3 regions of the Desulfosporosinus meridiei DSM 13257 genome follow, and region 3 is predicted to be linked to each of the others. Evidence: riboswitches for the same ligand, from Rfam matches in the RefSeq annotation. Region 3 holds a riboswitch; each other region holds the start of a gene.
The links. Region 3 has a riboswitch for cobalamin ahead of DESMER_RS15055 (UbiD family decarboxylase). Riboswitches for the same ligand answer to the same signal wherever they lie in the genome.
Positions count from the first base shown of each region.

Region 1: another riboswitch for cobalamin. It lies ahead of DESMER_RS02425 (anaerobic ribonucleoside triphosphate reductase); the one in region 3 lies ahead of DESMER_RS15055 (UbiD family decarboxylase).
Region 2: another riboswitch for cobalamin. It lies ahead of DESMER_RS02785 (class I SAM-dependent methyltransferase); the one in region 3 lies ahead of DESMER_RS15055 (UbiD family decarboxylase).

Region 1 is NC_018515.1:519,073-527,367, forward strand. It holds gene DESMER_RS02410 (energy-coupling factor ABC transporter permease) at 1-467, shown strand, start outside; gene DESMER_RS02415 (energy-coupling factor ABC transporter substrate-binding protein) at 467-781, shown strand; gene DESMER_RS02420 (precorrin-6A/cobalt-precorrin-6A reductase) at 865-1,593, shown strand; cobalamin riboswitch at 1,878-2,074, shown strand; gene DESMER_RS02425 (anaerobic ribonucleoside triphosphate reductase) at 2,216-4,570, shown strand; gene nrdG (anaerobic ribonucleoside-triphosphate reductase activating protein) at 4,620-5,129, shown strand; gene DESMER_RS02435 (epoxyqueuosine reductase QueH) at 5,249-5,797, opposite strand; gene DESMER_RS02440 (DUF512 domain-containing protein) at 5,834-7,264, opposite strand; gene DESMER_RS02445 (aromatic amino acid ammonia-lyase) at 7,443-8,210, shown strand; gene DESMER_RS24615 (aromatic amino acid lyase) at 8,167-8,295, shown strand, end outside.
Region 2 is NC_018515.1:589,870-598,164, reverse strand. It holds gene DESMER_RS02790 (AraC family transcriptional regulator) at 1-700, opposite strand, end outside; gene DESMER_RS02785 (class I SAM-dependent methyltransferase) at 1,010-1,756, opposite strand; cobalamin riboswitch at 1,976-2,164, opposite strand; gene DESMER_RS02780 (DUF3842 family protein) at 2,222-2,635, opposite strand; gene DESMER_RS02775 (FmdE family protein) at 3,108-3,638, shown strand; gene DESMER_RS02770 (class I SAM-dependent methyltransferase) at 3,643-4,464, shown strand; gene DESMER_RS02765 (response regulator) at 4,548-4,754, opposite strand; gene DESMER_RS02760 (Uma2 family endonuclease) at 5,208-5,804, shown strand; gene DESMER_RS24235 (ABC transporter ATP-binding protein) at 5,995-6,774, opposite strand; gene DESMER_RS24230 (ABC transporter transmembrane domain-containing protein) at 6,768-7,481, opposite strand; gene DESMER_RS24225 (hypothetical protein) at 7,438-7,677, opposite strand; gene DESMER_RS02750 (hypothetical protein) at 7,825-8,187, opposite strand; partial or broken gene DESMER_RS02745 (sce7725 family protein) at 8,189-8,295, opposite strand, start outside.
Region 3 is NC_018515.1:3,268,961-3,277,255, reverse strand. It holds gene DESMER_RS15060 (N-acetylmuramoyl-L-alanine amidase) at 1-1,491, opposite strand, end outside; cobalamin riboswitch at 1,704-1,880, shown strand; gene DESMER_RS15055 (UbiD family decarboxylase) at 2,095-3,468, shown strand; gene DESMER_RS15050 (hydantoinase/oxoprolinase family protein) at 3,573-5,675, shown strand; gene DESMER_RS15045 (hydantoinase B/oxoprolinase family protein) at 5,678-7,417, shown strand; partial or broken gene DESMER_RS24950 (site-2 protease family protein) at 7,801-8,061, opposite strand.

The sequences.
Region 1 (8,295 bases), 2.1 Mb from region 3:
ATATGACCGGTACCGGCCTTGGGGCAATTTTATTCGGTCCTGCCGCAGTCAGCATCCTAGGTATCATTGTACTACTTTTTCAGGCGATTATGCTGGCGCATGGCGGACTGACCACTCTGGGTGCTAATACGTTTTCTATGGGGATTGCCGGTCCCTTCGTTACTTATGGAATCTACAAATTATGTCAGGCGCTGAAAATCAACAAATATGTTGGCATTTTTCTGGCGGCATCAATCGGCGACTTATTTACCTATTGCGTAACCAGTGCTCAGCTTGCACTTGCCTATCCCTCGGCGACGGGTGGTGTCCTGGCATCCGCACTCAAATTCCTTGCAGTGTTTGCCCCGACACAACTGCCACTGGCCATTATCGAGGGTATTTTAAGTGTTGTTATTATTATGGGTCTTGAAACCTATGCAAAACCGGAATTAAGAAAGATTGGGTTTTTAATCGGAGGTAGTAAGTGATGGAAAAGACTAAAAATAAAGTTGTCATTTTATTAGTTTTAGCTGTATTGATTGCCCTTGTGCCATTTTTTGCCTTAAAGGGTGCCGAATTCGGTGGCTCCGACGATGCAGGAAGTCAGGTGGTTTCCGAAATAACTGGTACCGATTATCAGCCTTGGTTTACACCTGTTATGGAAACCTGGATTGGTGGAGAAATACCGGGAGAAATTGAGAGTTTACTCTTCTGTGTTCAGACCGGTATTGGAGTCGGTGTTCTTTTCTTTTTCTTGGGAAGATTCGTAGAGAGGACTAAGCTGGAGAATCAAAAAAAGTAAAAGAAAGATCATTGACTATTGGAAAGGTCAAGAAGCTTTAAACAAAATAATTTTTCGTCACGGTCAGGGAGGTACTCGCAAAAATGATCATACTTTTGGGAGAAACGGCTGAGGCAGGTGAAATTGCTGTATATCTTAAAACCAGGGGGCTTGAGTTTGAACGCATACGAAGCTGGACGGAAAAGGGATGCCCTCAGACGCCTTCCGTCATTCTTGACGCCAGCCATCCATCAAGCAGCAAGTTCGCGACCTTATGCCAATGGTGTGAACAGAGGGGAATTTCCTATCTTAGGCTTGAAAGACCTGAAACGAAGATCCCTGCCAGCCCTTTAATATTTCCGGTCTATGGTTGGGAAAAAGCATTGCTCCAACTAAAACAATGTGTCGAAAATTTGTCTGAAAAAAAAGGAAGAAAGGTAACAATTTTTGTTACAACCGGCAGCCATCAGTTGGAAAGTGTCGTGTTCAGTACTTTTGCCAATCTAACTCGTGTGGTTATAAGAATTCTTCCCCAAGGGCATTTAGTACAAAAATGTCGGGATATGGGAATTAGTCCCAGGGATATTGTCGCGATACAAGGTCCTTTTTCCAAAGATATCAATAAAACATTATTTAAGTTCTATCGAGCAGATATTCTTTTGACTTTGGACAGTGGTCTCGCCGGGGGAACGGATACGAAAATATCAGCGGCCTTAGAACTTGGTATGGAAATTGTGCTTGTTAAAAAGAAAAAAATTAGCACCGACTTGACCGTAAGTACCGTTGTCGAATTACAGAATTGGGTAGATAATAATATTCCTGACATTAGGTAATAAACACTTTCCCTTTCCCTTGTATTTTTCTGTCCCGCCAAATTGATGCACTTACCAATGTTCATATTTCTGGGCGTGTAAGGAGGAAGGAATGTCTCTAACCCTTGATATGACTGCTGTAGTAAAATAACAGAAGACGGCGACTGGCAGATGCCAGAAGCCGTCTATGTCGTTATATGAATGGCAGCTACTCAAGTCGCAAGCGGGAGTAAGCCTGTCTGTCAATCGACACAATTTGTTCGATTGACACGCTATCGGGGATGCGCTATCATTTTAGTATAATTGCATATTTATTCTGCTCAGGTGACTGCAGTTTGTGCTCAAATGCAGTTTAAAAGGGAAGCAGGTGTAAATCCTGCACGGTCCCGCCGCTGTATGGGAAGATATGTTTCCTTAATTTTTGCCACTGGTTTGTTTCGGGAAGGCAGGGAAATATGAATGAAGCCCAAGTCAGAAGACCTGCCTGGGTCAGATGTGCTGACTCTACGAGTGATAGAGGTATGCCGGATGCTGAATAAAAAATGAGTGTTTAGTTTAGCTTCTTGATATTTCTGTCAAGAAGTTTTTTGTTTCTTTAGCTTGAGAGATGTTTAAAAACTCAGAGGAAGGGGAATCACTGACGATGATTACAAAGATCAAAAAAAGAGATGGCAGAGAAGCTCCATTTAACATCGAAAAGATCGCCAATGCTATTTTCAAAGCAGCCAGTGCCACAGGAGGCAAAGATTATGATTCGGCCATGCTGCTTGCAGAAAAGGTAGTGGAATATATAGAGCAAAGCCTCAGGAAAAAAGTTCCTGAGGTGGAAGAAATTCAGGACGCCGTGGAAAAAGTCCTGATCGAGACCGGCCATGCCCGTACTTCCAAGGAATTCATCCTCTACCGGGCGGAACGGACCCGGATCAGGGAAATGAATACCCGCCTGATGAAAGTTTATGAAGATCTGACCTTCCAGGAAGCCAAAGATAATGATATGAAGCGGGAAAATGCCAATATCGATGGGGACACCGCTATGGGCAACATGCTTCGTTACGGTTCGGAAGGGGCCAAGCAGTTCAATGAGATGTTTGTCTTGAAGCCTGAGCATTCCAAAGCTCATCGGGACGGAGATATCCATATTCACGACATGGATTTTCTCATGCTGACCACCACTTGCTGCCAGATCGATATCGAAAAGCTGTTCAAGGACGGATTTAGCACCGGCCACGGTTTCCTTCGGGAACCAAACGATATTAACAGTTACAGCGCATTGGCCTGCATTGCCATTCAATCCAACCAGAATGATCAGCACGGCGGCCAGAGTATCCCTAACTTTGATTATGGCATGGCGCCCGGAGTCGCCAAGACCTACACCCGCCTCTACCGGCAAAATTTCCTGAAAGCAATGGAGCTGCTGGGTGGAAACGGAATTGCCGGTTCAGACACAGACCTGGAAACCCGGCTGAATGTGGTCTTTCAAATGCTCGAGAAGGAACGGGGTATCGTGCCGGTTCTGAACTCGGACAATGAATATCTTGAGCTGGAAGCCCATTTTCTTTGGGATTATTATCGGATGGACTCTGTCACAATCCTCAAGGCTCAGGAATTTGCCGTCAAAAAAGCCGTTGCCGAAACCGACCGCCGCACCTATCAGGCCATGGAAGCCCTGGTTCATAATCTGAATACCATGCATAGCCGGGCCGGAGCGCAAATCCCCTTTAGCTCGATTAACTACGGTATGGATACTACCCCCGAAGGCCGCATGGTGGTCAAAAACCTCTTGCTGGCCACAGAAGCCGGCTTGGGCAATGGGGAAACCCCCATCTTCCCAATCCATATTTTCAAAGTCAAGGAAGGCGTTAACTATAATCCCGGAGAGCCCAACTATGATCTCTTCCAGCTGGCCTGCCGGGTCAGTGCCAAGCGCCTTTTTCCCAATTTCTCGTTTATAGATGCCCCCTTCAATCTCCAATACTATGTTCCGGGCCGTCCGGAAACCGAGATTGCTTACATGGGCTGCCGCACCCGGGTGGTGGGCAATGTACACGACCCTTCTCGTGAAACCCTTTTCGGGCGCGGCAATCTCAGTTTTACCACGATCAACCTGCCCCGGCTTGCCCTGAAAAACAACCGCGATATCCCCGCTTTCTTCGCTGAGCTGAACGAGAAAATCGACATGGTCATCAATCAGCTCCTGGAGCGCTTTGAGATTCAAGCCCGCAAAAAGGTGAAGAATTTCCCTTTCCTGATGGGCCAGGGGATTTGGATGGATTCCGACCAACTGGGCTGGGATGACGAAATCCGTGAGGTACTCAAGCATGGGACTCTGTCCATGGGCTTTATCGGCCTGGCGGAATCCCTGAAAGTCCTGACCGGACAGCATCACGGGGAATCCGAGGAATCCCGTCAATTGGGACTGAAGATCGTCACCCAGATGAGAAAGCGCATGGATGAAGCGAGCGAAAAGTACAAACTGAACTTCTCCCTGCTGGCGACGCCAGCGGAAGGACTTTCTGGCCGTTTCATCAAACTGGACAAGAAAATATTTGGCACTATTGATGAGATCACCAATAAGGAATACTATACGAACAGCTTTCATATCCCGGTCAGTTTCCCGATCAGTGCTTATGAAAAAGTACGCATCGAAGCTCCTTACCATGCGCTGACCAACGCCGGCCATATTACTTATGTGGAGCTGGACGGGGACCCGACTCAGAATCTCCAGGCCTTTGAAAAAGTGGTTCGCTGCATGAAAGAGGCCGGCATCGGCTTCGGGGCAGTCAACCATCCTGTGGACCGGGATCCCCTTTGCGGCTATACTGGCATCATTGGCAACGAATGCCCGAGATGCGGACGCTATGAGGACAAAGTGAAGTTCGAGCGAATCCGCCGTATCACCGGCTATTTGGTGGGTACCCTGGACCGCTTCAATGATGCCAAGAAGGCGGAAGTGCGGGACCGGGTTAAGCATTTAAAAACGGATATCCCTGCTGAGTAGGCATTGAAGCAGAGTTTGTCCTTAAATCAGAATCTACGGAGGCATAACTATGAGTCCTGATCTGAGGATTGCCGGAATTATAGAAGAATCGATTGTTGATGGTCCGGGTATCCGCTTTGTGGTTTTTGCCCAGGGGTGCAATCACCATTGTCCGGGTTGCCATAATCCTGAAACTCAGCCCTTTGACCGTGGAACTGTGGTTCAGATTGAAACTCTGCTCAGGCAGATGTCGAAGAACCCGCTGCTGGACGGGGTAAGCATAAGCGGTGGAGAACCTTTTGAACAAGCGGAGGTTTTGGCGGAGCTGGCGGCTCAGGTGCAGAAAAAAGGGCTGAATGTGGTAACCTATACCGGTTATATTTATGAAGAGATTCTCGCTAATGCCTCTGAGCAGCCAGGTTGGTCCCGCCTGCTTAAGCATACCGACATTCTGGTAGACGGGCGTTTCGAGCTGGCACAGCGCAATCTGCTCTTAAAGTTCAGAGGATCAGAGAATCAGCGGCTCATCGATGTGAAGAAAAGTCTGGAGTCCGGAGAAATCCAAGAGGCCATTCTCTAAATGCCAAAAGAGCATTGCCATTATATACTGAAGCCCCCTAGCTTAGGAAACCGACTACGCTAGGGGGCTTCAGTATATAATGGATGAATATTGCGGCAGGGGGGTAGGGCCCGTCACGATCAACCCCGGTCTGCCGCTTTACGTTTCTGATAGCGTTCCTCTTCGCTGAAAACGCAGCCGCAGTATTTCTGCATATACAGCGAAAGTTCACGGGCCCTTTGCTGGCCTTCGCGGAAAAAGGGCCGGAAATCCCGGTATAAAAATTCTATCCCATAGGTTTGGGCTGCTTTCTCAGCGGCCTGGCTAATCAACTCATGATTCTGATAGGGGCTGATAAGCAGGGATGTGGTAAAGCTGTCGAATCCATTTTCGGCAGCGTATTTTGCCGTGGCGTTCAGCCGGATGTCATAGCAAAAGGCGCAGCGGTAATCAAAATCCGGCCTAATACCCTTGATAAATTCCCGAAGACCGTATTCATCCTTCATCACAAGCTGCAGGTCGACAGCCTTGGCATATTGGAGTAAAGCATCTCTCCGGCTTCTGTATTCGGTAAACGGGTGAATATTGGGATTGTTCCAATATCCGACAGGCTCTATGCCTTCGGCCCTGAGCTGATCCACGCATTTTAGGGAACAAGGAGCGCAGCAGGTATGCAGCAAGATTTTCATTGAGGTTCCTCCAGAGCATAAAATTTTAATGGCTTTTTAGCTTTTACCTGTTCGCTGATATGCTTGGATGTAGCTGAAATTCTCATTGTTCCGCTCCATCAGATAATCATCGGCTAGGACAGCATCGAGAAATTCTTTGCCCCCGGATTCTACGACAACCACGTTCATGCCCAGCTTTTGCTCTACATCACTTACGGTAATATCATCCAAAAACAGCTGTTCTCTCGACCTCAGTATATTAGAGGGTATCTGCAGAACATCTCCCAGGTATTCACCCTGATCTTTTCTTTCCTGCAGCTGCTTGATGAGATCCTGGCCGGTAATCAGCCCGGAGACGGTTATGGTCTCTCCGAAGAAATCATTGCGGATGCAGCAGACATTAATTTTGATCAGCGGAAACACGTCCATAATTTGCGCTGCAAAACCTTTGATGGTTGGATAGGTTAGCTTCCCGGTTACCATGGTGAGTGTCCTTGACAGATTATGATTAAATTTCCTGCGTTTGATTTTTTTCTTAACCTGCACCAGAGCCTCATTAAACTCGTCTATCAGCAGTCTCATCATACCGACGCCATTTTCCAGCTGGATATAACCATCGTAGCGTTCTTCTTCCGGAAACTCTCTTTCGGCAGTGATATACCATTCATCACTGGCATGGATAAAGTGAAGCCCGTACTTTTCATAAAATTCACTCTGCCTGCTCTCGATCAAATCAATAACGGCTTCGCAGTCCTGTTTATTAAATACGTCAAGGGGATACAAACCTTTTCGGTACTTGGTGATTCCCGCCGGAACCACTGAAACGCTCCGCATAAAAGGAAGATATTTGGACAGATCTGCGATGGATCGCTCCAGCTCACGGCCATCATTTACATCTTTGCAAAGGACGATCTGCCCATTCATTTCAATGCGGCCTGCATACAGCAGATCCAGATATTTAAGCTTATCCCCGGCAAAGCGGTTATGGAGCATTTTACAACGAAGTTCCGGATTGGTCGTCTGCACCGATACGTTGATCGGAGCAAGATGCAGCCGGATGATTCTGTCTATATCCTTTTGCTGCATATTAGTCAACGTGATGTAGTTTCCTTGCAAAAAAGACAGTCTGGAATCGTCATCCTTGAAGTAAAGGGTTTCCCTCATGCCGGGGGGCATCTGGTCAATAAAGCAAAATATACATTTATTGCAGCAGGAACGATAATTGCTCATCAAGCTGTTATCGAACTCGATGCCTAAGTCGTCATCATAATCCTTTTCAATCTCCAGCAGCCATTCTTCGCCGTTTTGCTTTCTTATGACCACTTCAATAAATTCATCCTTGATTAAATACCTGTAATCAAATACGTCTTCTATTTCTTCATTGTTAATCGTCAGCAGAATATCACCTGCTTCAATTTTCATTTCTTCGCCAATAGAATCCGGATACACCTCTTTAATCAGATGACCTTGATTCCTTTTATTCTTCAAAGGTGACTTTCCTCTCAACGAATATTTTTAAGGTGGCTTTGTTTCATTGCAACTGCCGCAAACTGCCACGGGGCTCAGTTAGGTGCTGCGCATATACTCCAGTTCATTGTAAACCAAAGCCTACGTCCGTTCAACAGCTTACGAATATAATCGTAACTTTACAAATGAAAACAGAATTATTTATGGTGTCACAACCGGATTGGGAGAAAATTGGAATAAAGCAGTATGTCCTGCAGATTCAGCGCTTTTACAAAGAAACACGCTCCTGTCCCATGCCGCCTCGGTAGGAGAACCTTTGGACAAAGAAGTAGTGCGGGGAATACTTTTGATGATGCTTTTAAACCTGGGACAAGCTTATGCCGGAGTTCGGATGGAAACTCTGGAGCAAATAGCAGGACTTCTCAATCATGGCATTATCCCATTTGCTCCAAAAGATGGTTCCGTAGGCTATCTGGGGCCGGAAGCTCACGTTGGCCTCGTTCTAATTGGGCTAGGTAAGGCTTGGTTTAACGATAATTTACTGCCCGGAGATAAGGCTCTTGCAAAGGCGGATATGAAACCAATCGTTTTAGCAAGCAAAGAGGGCTTATCCCTCGTTTCCGGAACGACATCAATTACAGCACTAACTGCTTTAACGTTATATGATGCAATTAATTATTCCAAAACAGCAGACATCTCTGCAGCCATGTCTTTAGAAGTATTAAAAGGAACCCTGGAAGCTTATGACCCAAGGATTCAAGCTGTAAGACCACATGAAGACCAAATAAATACTGCTGAAAACATTAGAAATATCTTAAAAGATAGTGAGATAATTGCCCAATACAAATCCTACAGAGTACAGGATGCTACGTCATTAAGAAATGTTCCTCAAGTACACGGGGCAGTTAAGAAGACAATCAAAGATGCCTATAACGGTTCTTACGGAAATGAACTCCTGTTGCGATAATCCGTTAATATTTTCTGACGAGGATGACGGACAGGTATTGATGGGCTGTAATGCTGATGGCTCATTTGTGGGAATTGAAGCTGAT
Region 2 (8,295 bases), 2.2 Mb from region 3:
GCTTATCGTTGGCCAAATCAGCAGGATCAGTGGTAAATACGGCATACTCCGCACTCGGAACTTCCACAGTCACCATACCCTGGGGGACAAAATCAAAATTATCCACCACCGGCCCGAAGAAGTAGGAAAGATCACCGTCTTTCTCTTCAGGATGAAACCACATGCCGATCTGATCGGCTCCACCTCCAGCCAGTTTGTCGTAATCCTCATAACTTACTGAGGAAAAATCGGAACCTAACCAATAAGCTCCCAATTTAATGAGCTCTGCCTTATTCCCTTCTCTCGGTGCTATGGAATAGCCTACTGCCTTAAACCCGTCTTTTTGGGCTATGGTTACCTGCATGTCTTTTTCCCCTTTCTTGTTACCTTTTATCCTCTGGCCCTTGGACCTGCGGTATGTGCTTGCGCTCATGCCAAATTCCCGGCGAAAGGCTTTGGAAAATCCGGAGGGCGTCTCAAAGCCTAAGGCCAAAGCAATATTGGTGATCTGTTCCCCATTGTCAAGCGCTTCCAGCGCTTTTTGCAAACGCCTTTTGCGTAAGTATTCACCTACAGGCATATCATTGCAAACTCGGAAAACGTGGCAAAAGTGGTAAAATGAATACCCCAGCAACTCAGCCAGCCGGCGTGGCGAGATGTCCTCACAGATATGAGCCTCGATGTAGTTGAGGCATCGTTCCATATCCGTTTTGTAGTTCATGCTTTTACCACCTCACAGCTACATTATAGCAAAGCAACCTTTGATTGACTTTTCCATCCTTGCGGAGTTTTGCTGATATACAAAACTTGGCTTGCGCCCAAAGACACTGTCTTTGCACGAATTAACCTCCTTGCAGTCCTCGGACACAGGCGGAAGCCTTAGTTGCAGTTATGCTGCTGAAAGTATGCAACGCAAGTTATACTTTCTGATCAGTATTTAAAAAGACCCACAGTAAAAACCATGGGTCTTTTCTTTTCCAGGAACTATTTCTTTGGATTTGCAGGCTGCAAGGATTATTGCGAAGAGGGTTTATTTTTCTCCACCGACTAAAAACAGAGGGGTAGACCTATACACAACCTTGTCGTCCTCATTCCAAACCTTGTCGGAAATGTTTGTGTTAATAAAAATTTCTTTGAATCCCACTTCAAGCAAAGCACCTACATCCCAGTGAGGACGCAGGCGGGAACTTAGGAAGAGATCTTTGGCTATCCGCTCCCCTTCTTGCGGGTCAACATGTCCTGGGCGATGAATCCCTCTCCGTTCAGCCTCAGCCATGTCTTCCAGGTAGCTAGCCTGTCGTTCGGGGTCGTGCAAGCGCAAGCTCCAATTGGCATCGAAAACCAGCAACCTCCCTCTACGCTTGAGAACCCTATACCATTCTCTGTAGGCAGTCTGAGGATCATAAAGAGTCCACGTCAGATTTCGGCAAAGAATCAGATCAAAGGTATTATCGGCAAACGGAAGCGTATGAGAATCCATGACCAGGAATTCTGCATGCAAACCCAACTGTTCCAGATTCTTCTGCGCTTCCAGCAGCATGTTTTGGGAACAGTCTACAGCCGTTACATTAAACCCCATTTCCGCCGTCAGGAGAGTAAAAAAACCTGGTCCGGTGCCGATATCCAGCACTCTTAGGGGATTACCCGCCGGTCTATAGTGCTCAAGCAAATCTGACCAGGCTAGTTTCTTAAAGCTGTTCACCTCTTGCCATATTCCTTCACTGTAGCGGGAGGCTTCCCCCTCCCAATATTTTTCAATCCTATTTTGCATGTCCATTGCTTTCACTCCGTTTCTTCAAATCATAGGTCTGCTTGAGATCCTCCCCGCCTCAGAGGAGAGTCATCAATTAAATTAAAAATGACAAGTCGCGAAGTTTAGTTTGAAGAACAATAAAAAAAGCTCTCTACCTCCCTGAAAGGGTAAAAAGCTTAACCTGCATCAGGTACTTACAGTAACCCGAAAACAAAGTCCACCCCCCTAACACCCCGTAAGGTAGTTTTAACCCTGGCTTAAGCAGGTCTCCTGGCTCAAGATCATCGTCTGCTCACGTCTTCCCGGAAACATTTCCGGTGACACAGGTGAGAAAACTCCCTCATACAGTGGCGGGCACCGCGTCAGCTTCTACTGACTTCCCTTTTCAATTCCTTCCTTCAGGAAAGAATCACTTATTCCAGTATTATTTTGTCTATATTACCACAAAACAGAAGATTCTGTATAGACTGAAGCCTCTATACTCCTTTACTATTTGGTACTCATTCGTTCCTCCACCTCGTTCACCAAAGCTTCTATCTGGTGAGGGAGAGGGCTGCGGGGTATGCCCACCAGCTGAATGCTTCCGCGTTGGATGGGCAGCAGTAACTTTTCTGCTTGGCTGGCAGAAAGAGCCGCAGCTATGCCGGAGGTTATTTCTCCCAACATTCCGTAGACCAACATGATTCCTATAGATCCAACAATAATGTCTACCCGATCTGCATTGTAGCAAATGGCCGACTCCCCGGAAGCCCCTTCTGTAGCTCCTGCCCGCACCATTGCACCCGTAGCAAGAGCATTTGTTCCCAGGGCCAGAATATTAAGTTCAGGGAATCGCTTGCGCAGCTGCTCCACAATATGTTTGCCAATACCTCCGCCCTGTCCGTCAATAACTGCTATCCGCATCATACTCTCCTCATTTTTTGCTCCAAATTTTTGGGGAGGTGTACGCCTTCAGGCATCTGCCCTTAGGGTTTTGCTGCCCTTTAACACAATAAAAGACCACCAAGCAGACTCTACTGAGCCAAACCTCCATGGTCTTGCATCCCCTTCATGAGTTTGCATTACGGTATTAATCCTTTCCGCGTCAGCTTCCAGTAATTTCATCTTACCATGAAATAGCAAAAAATGTATAGCCCAAAATATCTTCTCAGAAAAACATTTTTATGTAATACTGCCTTTCCTCTATTGATCGTTTTAATTATTTTGAAAATTTCCGGCAGGAATTCAAAGGATCTTGTAGAATACTAATTTTTATCATAAGTACACCCATTCATGAAGGTGTTGGTGAAGACCATGGAGGTCTGACTTGGATAGGTCAGTTTTCCCTTGGTCTTTTTTATTATGAAATTTAATATGAAAAAGGGGGATTAAATTTATGTGCAGAGTCCAAACACAGTGGGAAAGAGCAGTAGAATTTCACGGGCATGAGTGCCCAGGGCTGGCAATCGGCTACAAAGCTTGCGAAGCCGCCATTAAGAAGCTGGGGATTCGGTTTTCTGCGGATGAAGAAATTGTCTGCGTCACTGAAAACGATGCTTGCGGAGTTGATGCTGTACAGGTGATCACCGGCTGTACTTTTGGTAAAGGGAATCTTTTGTACAAAGGCACAGGCAAAATGGCCTTCAGCTTTTTTAACCGCTCCAATGGCGAAAGCCTGAGAATGATAGTAAAGCCTTTAAATGAAGAAATGGATCGCCAGCAACGTCAAGAATATCTTCTAAACTCACCTGCTGAAGAACTTTTTAACTTCTCCAAGCCGTCCTTTGAGTTACCCGAAAAGGCCAGACTCTTTACTACCGTAATTTGTGAGAATTGCGGAGAAGGGGTTCCCGAGCACAAGCTGCGCATGAATGACAGCAAAAAAGTGTGCCTGGACTGCTTCAAGGACTATTCTAGAGGGTGGTAGAGAGATGGATATACAGCATTACACCGATCTGTGGAGCGAAGGAAAGGTTGCCAGGGCCTCTGCTACGGCCTTTTGGGACAATCGGGCGGATGAGTTCAATAAATTAGTTTCTCCAAAAACTCCCGATCAACGAATTGGAAAAATCATTAAATTCATGTCTGATCATAATCTTCTTGCTAAAGACCGCAGTGTTCTGGATATCGGTTGCGGTCCGGGAGGATTTGCTGTTGAATTTGCCAAGACATCCCGTGTCGTTACCGGCCTGGACATATCCTCTAAGATGCTGGATCATGCCCATAAAAACGCTGCAGCCGCCAACCTGACCAATATCTCTTTTAAAAACTTAAATTGGGATGAGGTAAACCTTGAGGAATACGGTTGGAAAAAGCGATTTGACATGGTTACAGCCATCAACAGCCCAGGAATTCATGATCAAGTCACTCTGGAGAAGATGATCGCCGCCAGCAAAGGATACTGCTTTTTGTCTAATTTTGTAAGTCGTTCCGACTCTGTTCAGGACGTTATTCGCACGGAAATCCTGCAACTTAAAGATCCAAAGTTTTATGTTAACACAGTCTACTGTATTTTTAATATTCTTTGGCTAATGGGCTATTATCCCCACATTACCTATGTGGATACTGATCGAGAGCATGTCCGCTCAATCGAAGAAGCTAGTAGGTATTATGGCACACTTTTTGAACTTAGAAATGACCCCGCTGATGATCAAAACAAGCTAATTAAGAATTATCTCGAACATATGTCTTCTGATGGGTTTGTGCGAGAGAGGGTTCAGACAAAAACTGCTTGGATCTATTGGAAGGTCTGATTTATGACTGCCTCCTCCAAACTCAGAGGGACGGTAGAACAGTACCCAAATAGATTTATTTAAACACTACTAAATCTCCAACCTTAATCCTTTTCTCTTTTTGCTGTCCATCTTCTGCTAACATCCAGCAGCACTAAATCATATTCCTGCACAAGGCATTTCTGCCGGCCTTCTTCCCCGCTCCGGGCCGAATCCAGCCTGAAGGTCCCGCTGCTTTTCTCTGTAAAATAATCGGTGATGATTTCCCGTATCTCTTGATCATCTTCAACTAACAGCAACTTAATCGTCATGTTCTCACCTCTAAGAATAGGTTACCATACCCATCTATCTTTCTTGTATCCCTGTTAAACTTTTTTTGAGTGAGGACAATCATTCCAATTAGAAAACCCAGCTGGCACCCACACACGAATACATTGTATTCGCACGTATCAACCCTTCTTTCAGACACTGTCTTCGCACGTATTAGCCCTTCCTGCAGACACTGTTTCGCAGGGATTACTCTTCATGCAGACATGGTCTTCCTACTGATTTAGTACAAAAAAGTTCCCCCGAAAATTAGTCGGGGGAAGAAAAAATAAAAGAATCGGCAGTGTTCTATTAATCCTTTCTGTCCGAGATTTTCTCACTTCTCTAAAATGATTCAAGTCTTATTTGTGGAATTAGCTGTCAATATCTTATTTAGCTTTTTCCTATTGGGTATTAATGGTATAATATGATTAGGTATAGGAAGGAAGTGATCTTTTTTGGCAAAAACGATAAGCAAAACTGGTATAGTTTTTAGATACAAGCACTACCTAACTTGGCCAGAAGATCAGCGGTGGGAGATTATTGATGGTGTAGCCTTCAGTATGACTCCTGCTCCTTCACGCATCCACCAAAAGATTCTAGTAGAACTACTAACTATCTTTCACAATCACCTACGGGGCAAGACCTGTGAAGTATATGCTGCTCCTTTTGATGTGAGGTTACCTCTTGCCAATGAAAGAGATGAAGAAACTTCGAATGTAGTCCAACCAGATATCATTGTTGTTTGCGACCCTTCCAAACTTGATGAAAAGGGATGCAATGGAAGCCCAGACCTCGTGATAGAAATCATCTCCCCTTCTACTTTGAGAAGAGACCTTAAGGAGAAATTCTACTTATATGAAAAAGCAGGTGTCTTAGAATACTGGATCGTCTATCCAGAAAACGAAACTATTGTGATACACAAACTGGTTGACCACAAGTATGGACGCCCAGAAGTCTATTCCACAGAGGATCGAATAACGTCTAGCATCTTTGACGCTCTAACAATTAATTTAAGTGAGATATTTGTGCGCCACCTCCCCTTTCAAGAATAACAGTAACTTAACCGAAACTTCCCGATTGAGTGTTCACTGCTTCAAATCAGGCAGCAAAGCCGCGGATCTTAATCCCGCGGCTTTGCTACTTATTCAATGACTTCTCTATTCTTCTTGAATCAGCGTCTTATGAGTTCCTACCTGCATAACCCAGAAGTCATGGGCAACAGCAGCTTTTGCCCCACGTAAACTAGGCCACAATTCCGTCTCTCTGAGAGCCGAGAAGCCTATAATAAGTTCCTCCTTTTTTGGCAAGTTCATCGTGTCTTCCTACTTCGGCCACCTCACCCTTATCCAGAACAATAATCCGGTCTGCTGATAAAATTGTCGACAAACGGTGGGATATTATCAGGGTTGTTTTATCCTTACGCAATTTCAAGAGTATTTCCTGTAATTCCCGTTCATTTTGAGTATCCAGATTGGAAACCGCTTCATCCATCAATAAGATGGGAGCATTTTTCAAGAGCGCCCTGGCAATGGCAATTCTCTGTCTCTGTCCTCCCGATAGTTGGGAACCTCTCTCCCCGAGATTAGTATCGTAGCCCTCAGGAAGTTTTTCAATAAATTCATGGGCCAAGGCTTCTTTAGCCGCTCTTTTTATTTCCTCCTCTGAAGCATCCGGTTTACCGAGTTTGATGTTTTCAGCCACCGACATGTTAAATAAATAAACATCCTGGGGAACATAGGAGATCATCTCTCTGAGGGTTTGCTGCGTAAAATCCCGAATATTATAGCCGCCAATTTCCACCACCCCCCCTGAAGCATCCCAGAATCTCAACAACAGGTTGGCACAGGTGGACTTCCCGACACCTGAATGGCCGACTAATGCAACGGTTTCTCCTTTATTAATCCTAAAGGAGACCTTTTTCGATACTTGGGGAAGATTTTCTCCATACTGAAAATCCACATTCTTAAAATTAATCCAGGCTTCAAGCTTATCAGGCACAAAATCACTATGGTCTACTACCATGTGGGCTTCATTTCCAGGAAACTGAATACTCTGGCGCTGGCTGCTTTAATCAAGCCAAAGTTGCGGGCCATTTTTGCAATTCCCGTCACCGGAGCAAAGACATAAATCGACATAATAACAACCACTGGAAACCACCCGGGTTCCAGTTTTTCCGAACCGATCAGGCTGGCGGAAGTCACCAGCATGCAGAGCATTCCCAGGGAGACAAAGGCATCCACTATGTCTCCTTCAGTCCCCAGTCTCTTGCCATAATCAAGCTGACTTTTGCTTAAGACTTTAGTACTCTGATCCAGCTTCTTTAAATAATCCCCTTCAAAACCAAAAGAAAGAATTTCCCGCAGGCCCTGAATTCCATCTACAATTTCAGCATTTACTCCAGCCAAATAAGTACGGACTAAGCTTCCCTGTTGGTCGGCTTTTTTTCTTAGCCAAAAAGGTGCCGTGCAGACCAGCAGAATCCAGGGTATAAGGATCAGGGGCAGGACCCAATGGACAAATCCCATGGCCAAAAGAACAATGAGGGGTACAATCACTGCCACCAGGAAAGCCCCAAAGGTATGGGCATAAAACCATTCCAGAATTTCCACATCAGCCATCAAAGCTGAAGCCACTTCTCCGGAGCGCCTGTTGATCAGGTGTCCCGGGGCGATTCTTTCCAAGGCTCTATAAAGCAGAACCCGGAAATCCGCCAGTACGCCATAGGCCACATAATGGGCAAACCACATCTCTAAAATAATACATCACTGCTCTGGCAAGGATTAGGGAGGCCAATACCGCCAGCAAGACTAGTATTTTGTCCTGACCCCGACCTAAGACAGCCATACCTGTCAAATATGCTCCTAAGGCAGAAGCAGCTATGGCTGCAATTTGGTTGAGAATCCCGCTCCCCACAGCGAGGCCCATCCGCCCCCAATACTTTTTAATGAAAGAAAATAATTTCCACAGGCCGAAAATGCATTTCTTCTTTATAATCCTGATATCAACAGTTATCATCTTTCTTTTCGCTAAAAATTCAAAACGCCGACAGAATTCCCTGCGGCGTAACTAAATCTATTTAACTTTGAGTCCAACGGGAGCCTCAAACAACTCGGGTTGTTCACTATATCTTTCATGGCAGATGCTTGTAATTAATCTATAAATGCAGTCCGGCACAACATTAAAGATATTCCACTTAAAATAGAGAATGTTCTTCATCAAGTCTGTACTATCTTTGGGGAAAGTCTCCGGCAAATTTGCCTCTGTAGTATAGGCATCCAGCAATTCATCAAATAAATCGGACAAATTGGTATCTGTGCCGATTTGATATGTAGGGGCATTCCTTTGTCCGCAAAAGCTGCAATTGCCGCTAACATTGTAACCCTGAATAATCCCTTTGATTTCAGGGTCCCTAAAGCAGTTGGTACAGCAATACATATTAACCAACCTCGCTCAAGTATTTTCCCATTAACTCTAAGTGATGCATCAAGGACAGCTTTTTCACGCTTCCAGGTCCTGGATATGTTTGATTATCATAGTGATCCA
Region 3 (8,295 bases):
AGGCAAGGCAGGAAAAGCCTTGAGATTGTCAGGGTATTTAGAAGGAGACTTTCCTTCCATAATATTTTGAGCGTATGAGCCGATGATGCCTGTTCCCCCTAGAATATAAACTTTACCATTGGGACTTAAGTTAATAGCTGTAGAAGTTGGAGGTGTTTCTATGTTTGTTCCGGCAAGTATTACATATTGAGCGGAAATCCAACCGGTCTGAGATTGGTAGGTTGTCTTATACCAATCCCCTTGCTGTTCGATAAGCTCAACGGATGCATCTTTGGGTATTGTGACAAGCATTTTCCCGTCGGAAGAGGGGGTTTCTCTAAGATTTAATCCCCCGGAAGCACTAATAACTCCCTTTTTCGCTATAACGCTAAGATAGTTAGCCGAGACCCAGCCTGTTTTCGATTGATAGCTGGCTTTATACCACTGATCTTGCTTTTCAATAAGATTAATTGTCGTTCCTGTAGGAATCGTAATAAGTACGTTGCCGCTGGCAGAGGGTGTTTCTCTAAGGTTTAAACCTCCTGAAGCAGTGACTGTTCCTTGATTTAGAGAGTTATTATTTGAAGGTCCCTGAGTAGGTGGTTCGACTTTCATATGTTGACGCATAATACTGTAAACTGCAGGAGGAATATCATCTTTTTCTGTAAGTAAAAGGGGGGCGTTAGATTTAGAGGCAAGTACAGTTCCCGCTACAGCATCGGGAAATGTGATGCCCGAAGCTAAGAAAAGATCATTTGACGAATAAGCTTCTTTCATAAAGGAGACAACTTTAGCATTGGTTTCGTACCGATCATAGCCGCCTAAACGAGTTTCAATCACGAAGCTATGCTTAGATAACTCTTTAGAAGGAACAACTACTTCTCCACCTATTACGATTAAATGTTTTGGAGCATTATCTTGATAATATTTGATGACTGAATCAGGCAGCGTGGTAGAGGTAAGAACGATGGGGATCTGTTTTATTCCCGCATATGTAGCCGCCGATAGAGCATCGGGGAAATTATCTCCATTAGCAAGAATCATTGAATCACTGTATAACTCTTTAGCCAGAAGAACGGATGTTTCATAACGATCTATTCCCCCAATTCTCTCCCAGTGTAAAGAAAGTCCTTCAAGTTCTTTTTCAATGGCCGGTTGTAAGCAAGCAGTGCCGCCTAGGAGGATTACTCTATCCGGTGAGAGGCGCTGCAGCTCTTTAATAACTCGAGGGTCGATTGTGTCGCCCTTAGTCAATAAAATAGGTGCGTTTAAGCTTACAGCAAAAGGAGTTGCCGCTATAGAATCGGGATAATCATTATTTTCACACAAAATTACGGTTAGAGCGGAGTCCCATCCTTTTTGAGATATCTTAAGAGCTGTTTCAACTCTGTCTTGTCCTGCGATACGTTCGGAAGTAAAGGCTAAGGGGCTTGCTTGTGCAATTAGAGGTGCACATAAGGCGAATGCAAGCGTAGTAATGACGGAAAAAATTAGCTTTTTCAGTTGGTCCACCCTCTCTTATATGAAGTTATGAAGATTATATCATAAAAGCTAACAGGGTTTGATGAATTTAGATAAAGTTCATCTAAAAATAGGACGAAAGACCCCCTCGGTTTTAAACAAACATCGACAATATAGATTAAACAAAAAATTATGAAATAGCAGGAAATACTAACTCAATGTCGAAGGATATATTCAAATAAACTAGCTGAAAAATCCAAGCTGGTAAAATACCTATTACAGGTGCCCTGATAGGGAGAATAGGGAATCAGGTATTAATCCTGAGCGGACCCACCACTGTGAGAAGGGAGTCTCGTACATTGGCCACTGGCTTCGGCTGGGAAGGCGTGCGGAGATGATGAACTTTGAGCCAGAAGACCTGCCTGTAATATACGATAAGCCTGTTTTCAGGCTTTGGTGGACGATGGTAAAGCCCCCAGTCAATGACTGCGGGCTTTTTCTATCGTCTTTTTTGGTTTTCCGTAAGGGCTCTTGAAGAATTGGATTTGCCTGGGAGGTCAATTATTCGGAACAGGCGCGTGCTGGAGATGGATGAGGGGAATTAGTGGGGATTAGCGGTCCAAATGGGTCAGGAAAAAATAGGAGGCGTTTATTTTGGAACAGGATTTGAGATCGTTTATAGATCAAGTAAAGCAGCAAAATCCTAGGGAGGTTGTTCATGTCCAAGAGGAAATTGATCCCAAGTATGAGATTAGTACTTTAATCATGGAATTAGAAAAGGCTCGGCGTTATCCATTGACGATATTTGAAAATGTCAAAGGACATGATATTTCGGTAGTTACGAATGTTTTAGCTCCCCGTGAACGTCTAGCGTTAGCAATGGGGGTTCATCCCAATGAATTGGCCGCTGAATTCTCCAAGAGAATTAATCAAAGAATTGAACCTGTTGAGGTACAGGAAGCTCCTTTTCGGGAGAATATTTTTGTGGGCTCGGAGGTTGATTTGTACAAGCTGCCGATTTTAACCCACTTTCCCATCGATGCAGGGCCGTATATCACAGCAGGATTAGTGATTGCTAAGGATCCACTCACGGGTGCTGATACCGCAGGTTATCATAGGATGCAGTTAAAAGGAAAAGACAAATTAGGGATTAGCCTCCATTCCCGGCAACGTCTATGGGAGTATTTTCGACGCTCTGAAGAACTGGGGAAATCATTGGAGGCAACCATCGTACTAGGTATTCATCCCAATATTTCTATGGGATCGATGGCTTTGATTCCTTATGATCTCGGTAAATTCGCAGCAATGGGAGGACTATTTGGGGCTCCCCTGGAGGTTGCTCGCTGCCATACAGTGGATCTAATGGTTCCGGCCTATGCTGAGGTGATTATTGAAGGGGAAATCGTAGCCGGAGAACGAGAATCAGAAGGGCCTTTTGCAGAATTTACAAATTACGCCTGTTACCGCAGTACGGAAAATATCTTTAAGGTTAAAGCGGTTCAGTATCGAACGAAACCCCTCTATCAGGACATCACTCCAGGTATGAGTTCGGAGCACATTACTATAGTGGCAGTACAGAGAGAAGGGGATGTGCTAAATGCCTTAAATAGGACTCTTCCAAACATTAAAAGTGTTCATGCTCCTATATCTGCCTGCGGCCTGTTTCATTGCTATATTTCCATGAAAAAGATTGCTGAAGGGCAGGCCCAACAGGCCATTTTTACTGCTTTCTCGGTTGATCATAATTTAAAAATGGTTGTCGTGGTTGATGAAGATGTAGACGTCTTTGATGAACGTCAGGTGTTATGGGCTATGGCTACCCGGCTTCAAGCAGACAAGGGAGTGACGATTGTCCCACAGCATATGGGCATGGGATGTACTCTAGACCCATCAAGTGATGACCTAAGTCGAACCGCTAAGATGGGGATTGATGCCACTAAACCACTTGAAGGGTTTGCCCCTACTGTAACAATGTCAGTTGAAGTGCAGAATCAAGTTCGTCGTTTCCTGGGGTCTTTTGGACTATAAAGGAGTATTAGTTTCGGGAAGAGTCTCTATAATATATGAATTAAGTCAAGGGTTTTGAGATTGTATAAGGGATCTAGAAATGACTTGAAAGAAGAGGAGAATAGATGTTTAAAGTTGCAGTCGATGTAGGCGGAACCTTTGCTGATTTTATTGTTCGTGATGAGGGGGGATGTGCCGCTACTGCAAAGATACCGTCTAGTATTGAGAACCCCCTTGAACCAATTATTCGTGGTTTGAATGAACTTGCGGAACATTTCAACATTACTCTTGAAGAATTCCTTGCCCAGACCGAAAAGTTTACTCACGGAACCACTGTCGGTATAAATGCTCTGCTACAGGGTCAAGGAGCAAAAACGGCCCTCATCACAACTGAGGGATTTCGTGATGCTTTAGAATTACGGCGTTCACGTTTAAATGAGCAATGGGATTTTAGTGTTTCTCTGCCTCCGGTTTTAGTTCCTCGTCATCTGCGGATTGGCTTGAGGGAACGGATGGATTACCGGGGCGTGGCAGTTAAACCTGTGGATAGAACACAAATTCCTATGCTTGCGGAATTTCTCCGTCAAGAAGAGGTGGAAGCTGTCGCAGTTTGTTTGCTGTTTGCTTGTCGGAATCCGAAGCATGAAGTTGAGTTTAAAGAACATCTTCAGGAACTTTTGCCAAATGTATTTGTCACACTCTCCTCGGAATTGTCTTCTCAGCTTGGAGAATATGAACGTACTTCGACAACCGTCTTAAACGCTCGTTTAAGCCCCATTCTCGGAAAATACTTACAAGATTTGCGGGCGCATTTGCGAGCTAAAGGACTGCGGGTTCCTATATCGATTGCTCAAAACAACGGCGGCCTTACTGACTTAACTCAAGCAGGTAGGCGTGCAGTAAACACTTTGTTTTCTGGTCCGGCAGGTGGAGTGAAAGGAGGTTGGATCCTGGCCCGGGGGCAAGGGTTATCTGACTTGGTAATCGGAGATATGGGGGGGACGAGTTTTGATGTTTCTTTAATACGGCAAGGTATGATGGAACTAACCCCTCAAGCAGAGATCGCAGGATACCCAGTCCAACTTCCTATGTTAGATATTCATACTGTAGGGGCTGGCGGAGGGAGTATTGCCTGGTTGGACAAGGGAGGGATGCTGAAGGTCGGTCCACAATCTGCAGGTGCTAAGCCCGGTCCGGCATGCTATGGGTTAGGTGGTCAAGAGCCGACGATTACGGATGCGGCCTTGATTATGGGGTTAATCGATGATCGAAGTTTTTTAGGTGGTCGGATGGTCTTAAATAAAGAATTAGCTTATGCTTCAATCGAAAAGAATGTAGCCAAACCATTGGGACTAGCTGTTCCGGAAGCAGCCTATGCTATTTATCAAGTAGCCCTTTCCTTAATGGCAGATGCTGTTTACTTAATGACTGTTAAAAAGGGATATGACCCCCGTTCCTTCGCTTTGGCGGCTGTTGGAGGCGCGCTACCCTTATTTGCAACTGCATTGGCCAAAGGAGTGGGGATAAGGCAAGTTGTGGTTCCGGAACTTGCCCCGGTTTTTTGTGCTCAGGGGTTATTTCACTCGAACTTTCAGTTCGAGGGTTTGCGTAACCTTTATGAAGTGTTAGGCGAAGTCCCAAGCCTAAGTTGGAGTAAGGCTATGCTGGAATTGAGATTTCAAGCTGATGAAGAACTATCTCGTTTGGGGGTAAGTGGGGATCAGCGTGAATACACGTGGTCTGCAGATTTAAAGTACCAGGATCAACATCACGAAATCAATATTCCCGTCAGAGGTATTGTAAGTGATCCAGAGATTTGGCAGCAGCTTACTAAGGAGTTTCATGAAGCTCACGAAAGACTTTATGGTTATTGTCAGCCTGAGAATTTATTAGTTTTAGTTAATTTCCGACTGGTTGCTCAAGAAAAGGAAAGGCTTCCACAGAGTGGAATAGAACCTAGACTTGAGGAAAGCTTTATAAATGCAAATAGTATTGTAGGAGAAAATACTGCTTCACCAACAAGTATCGAGATGCAAATGGTCTATCTACAAGGGGGCTTTCGAAAAGTGAAAGTATTCCATTGGAAAGATTTAAGGAATGGAATGGATTTACCAGGTCCCGCCCTGATAAAAAAGGAGTATACGACTATTCTATTAGAAGAGAACTGCCAGGCAAAACTAGATGAGGCCAAGAACTTAATCATTAATATTGGAAAGGACAGGCATTAACTATGATTGCCAAAATAGATGAAGTAATCGAGCGGGCAGTGATTGCCAATCGTATGGACACCATCACCAAAGAAATGGGCTATGCTTTGGAGCGGTCGTCCCGTTCTCCGATATTTGCTGAGGCATGTGATTTCGCCTGTGGAATATGTAACGGTGATGGAGACTTAGTATCACAGATTAATGGTATTCCGATTTTAGCGGCTGCAGGGACCTTTAGCATAAAAGAAGTGATTCGAAAATACTCAGGGCAAGTTGAAGAAGGAGATGTCTTTATCATCAATGATCCTTACCAAGGAGGCAACCATCTTCCCGATATTGGGATAATCACACCCTTGGTTGTGGATGAAGAAGTTATCTTCTACTGTGTAAGCAGGGCTCATCACGGAGATATCGGTGGGTCTGTAGCAGGGAGTTACAATGCCAAAGCAACGGAGATTTTTCAGGAGGGGCTGCGCATTCCACCAATTAAGCTTGTCAGTAAAGGGCAAGTTATCAATGAGGTAATGGATCTGATCACCCGAAATGTCAGAAATCCTGACATGCTGCAAAATGATTTGTGGGCGCAAATAGGCGCCAACAAGATCGGGGTAAGGCGCCTGAAAGAATTAATCCATACCTACTCTTCCTCTAAGGTAAAGGAGACGGTGGGATACCTCTTAGACCATGCTGAAAGACTCACAAGACAAGCCATTAAGGAGTTGCCGGATGGGGACTATGTGGGTGAAGAATGGGTGGATGATGATGGTTTTCAACTAAATCCCATTAGAATAAAGGTTACAGTTAGAATTCGTGGAGAGCAGATGACCCTTGATTTTAAGGGTACTGATCCTCAAGTCAAAGGCTTCGTCAACTCAGCATTTGTGACAAGTACAACTGCGGCTTGGATTGGTGCTCTTTGGGCATTAGGTTCTGATATCCCTCGAAACAGCGGAGCCTTTCGAGGGATTAAGGTAGTATTGCCTGAAGGTAGTTTAGTCAATCCTAAGGATCCCGCCCCGGTTACTTTAAGTACATTGACCCCGGCAAGTGAAATAATAAGTGCCATATTTCAAGCTTTAAGTTCTATTAAAGGGGTACAATTGCCGGCAGGGTTTGGACGTTACTGTGGGCCATCATTTTACGGCATTGACCCTCGCACACAGGAATTTTATGTAGGTTTTGCGTTTTGTGCATTAGGATCAGGCGGAGGAACTTTAGGGAGAGATGGGTATCCCTATATGGCCCCTTTATCAAACTATGGAGGAGTACGTGCTCCCAACATTGAAGCCAACGAAATTCAATACCCCCATTTAACTTTGTGTCATGAAATGGAAAGCAATACCGCCGGCTCCGGAAAGTGGAGAGGGGGGGCAGGAATTCGTTATAGCATACTGTTTCAAGGGGAACCAACAAATATTGTGATGTTCGGGGATGGGATGAAAATCCCTCCGTTTGGAGCGGCCTCAGGAAAGTCAGGAAGTTTAAACTACGTTGAAATAAAAACAGTGCAAGGAGAGACAATTTGTCTTGCCAGTAAAGAAAGTACCCGTTCCTTAGCACACGGTACGATACTAACGGTTGTCTCATCAGGAGGCGGGGGCTGGGGAGATCCTTGGCAGAGAGATCCTGAGAGAGTATGGAGAGATGTCTTGGATGAAATTATTACAGTGGATAAAGCTGAGCAAGACTATGGGGTTTTGATAGGGCAAGAGGGTGTAGATTGGGCTGCAACCAACGATCGTCGTTCGGGGAATCAGCGGTAAAGAGAATCTGTAAAAGACTTTGAAATATCTAACGAATATATCATAAGAACGGCTAGTGCCGAAATCAGTAACAGATAAGAAAAACCGATTTTTAATCTGAAGCTGGGTTCAACAAAGAGATATTGGGCAGTTTCCGATTTTTTTTGAAACATTGTGAAGACTTCATAAATCCCGAAGAATACGATTATCAACAATATGTAAGCGTGGAGTTTCCAAATTAGAAAGAGAGCCATAACTAGCCCAATCACCCAAATAAAGGGTGAGATTGCCTTGGAAATTCTACCTCCATCTAATGAACCAAAGGGGAGCAGGTTAAAGAGATTTAGGAAGGCACTAAGATAAGCTAACCCTGCCCAGTAATGGTTATTGGTTAATATATAAAGCACAATACACACTAGCGTTATAAATGCACCTGCTAATGGTCCGCCAATGGCAGTTATTGCTTCCTCGCGAACACTTTTAGGCATAGTCTTCATTTTTATGAAAGCACCAAGGAAGGGAATAAAGGTTGGGGCCGAGACATCCAACCCAAGTTGCTTACTTGTCAGGTAATGCCCCATCTCATGAACGAAGATGACAGCAACAAAGCCCAGTGCAAATAACCATCCATAGAATTGAGCATAGAGAACGACGGTCAAGCCCATACTTATGAAGGTTCCTGCAAACTTAGAGGCTTTAAGCAGTGTAAAAAGCAGCTTGCCAATTACTGCTAATTTACTGAAATTAAGTAGTCCTAAAAGCGCCGTGATAAGAATACTGAAGATCGTTTTAGAACTCTTCTTTTTAGGTTTCAATTGGTAATCGTCTTTGAGTTTGTCCTCGTCGTTATGCATTGAAATGGTCACCCCTTAAATCACATAATTACTAGTTTTATTTCT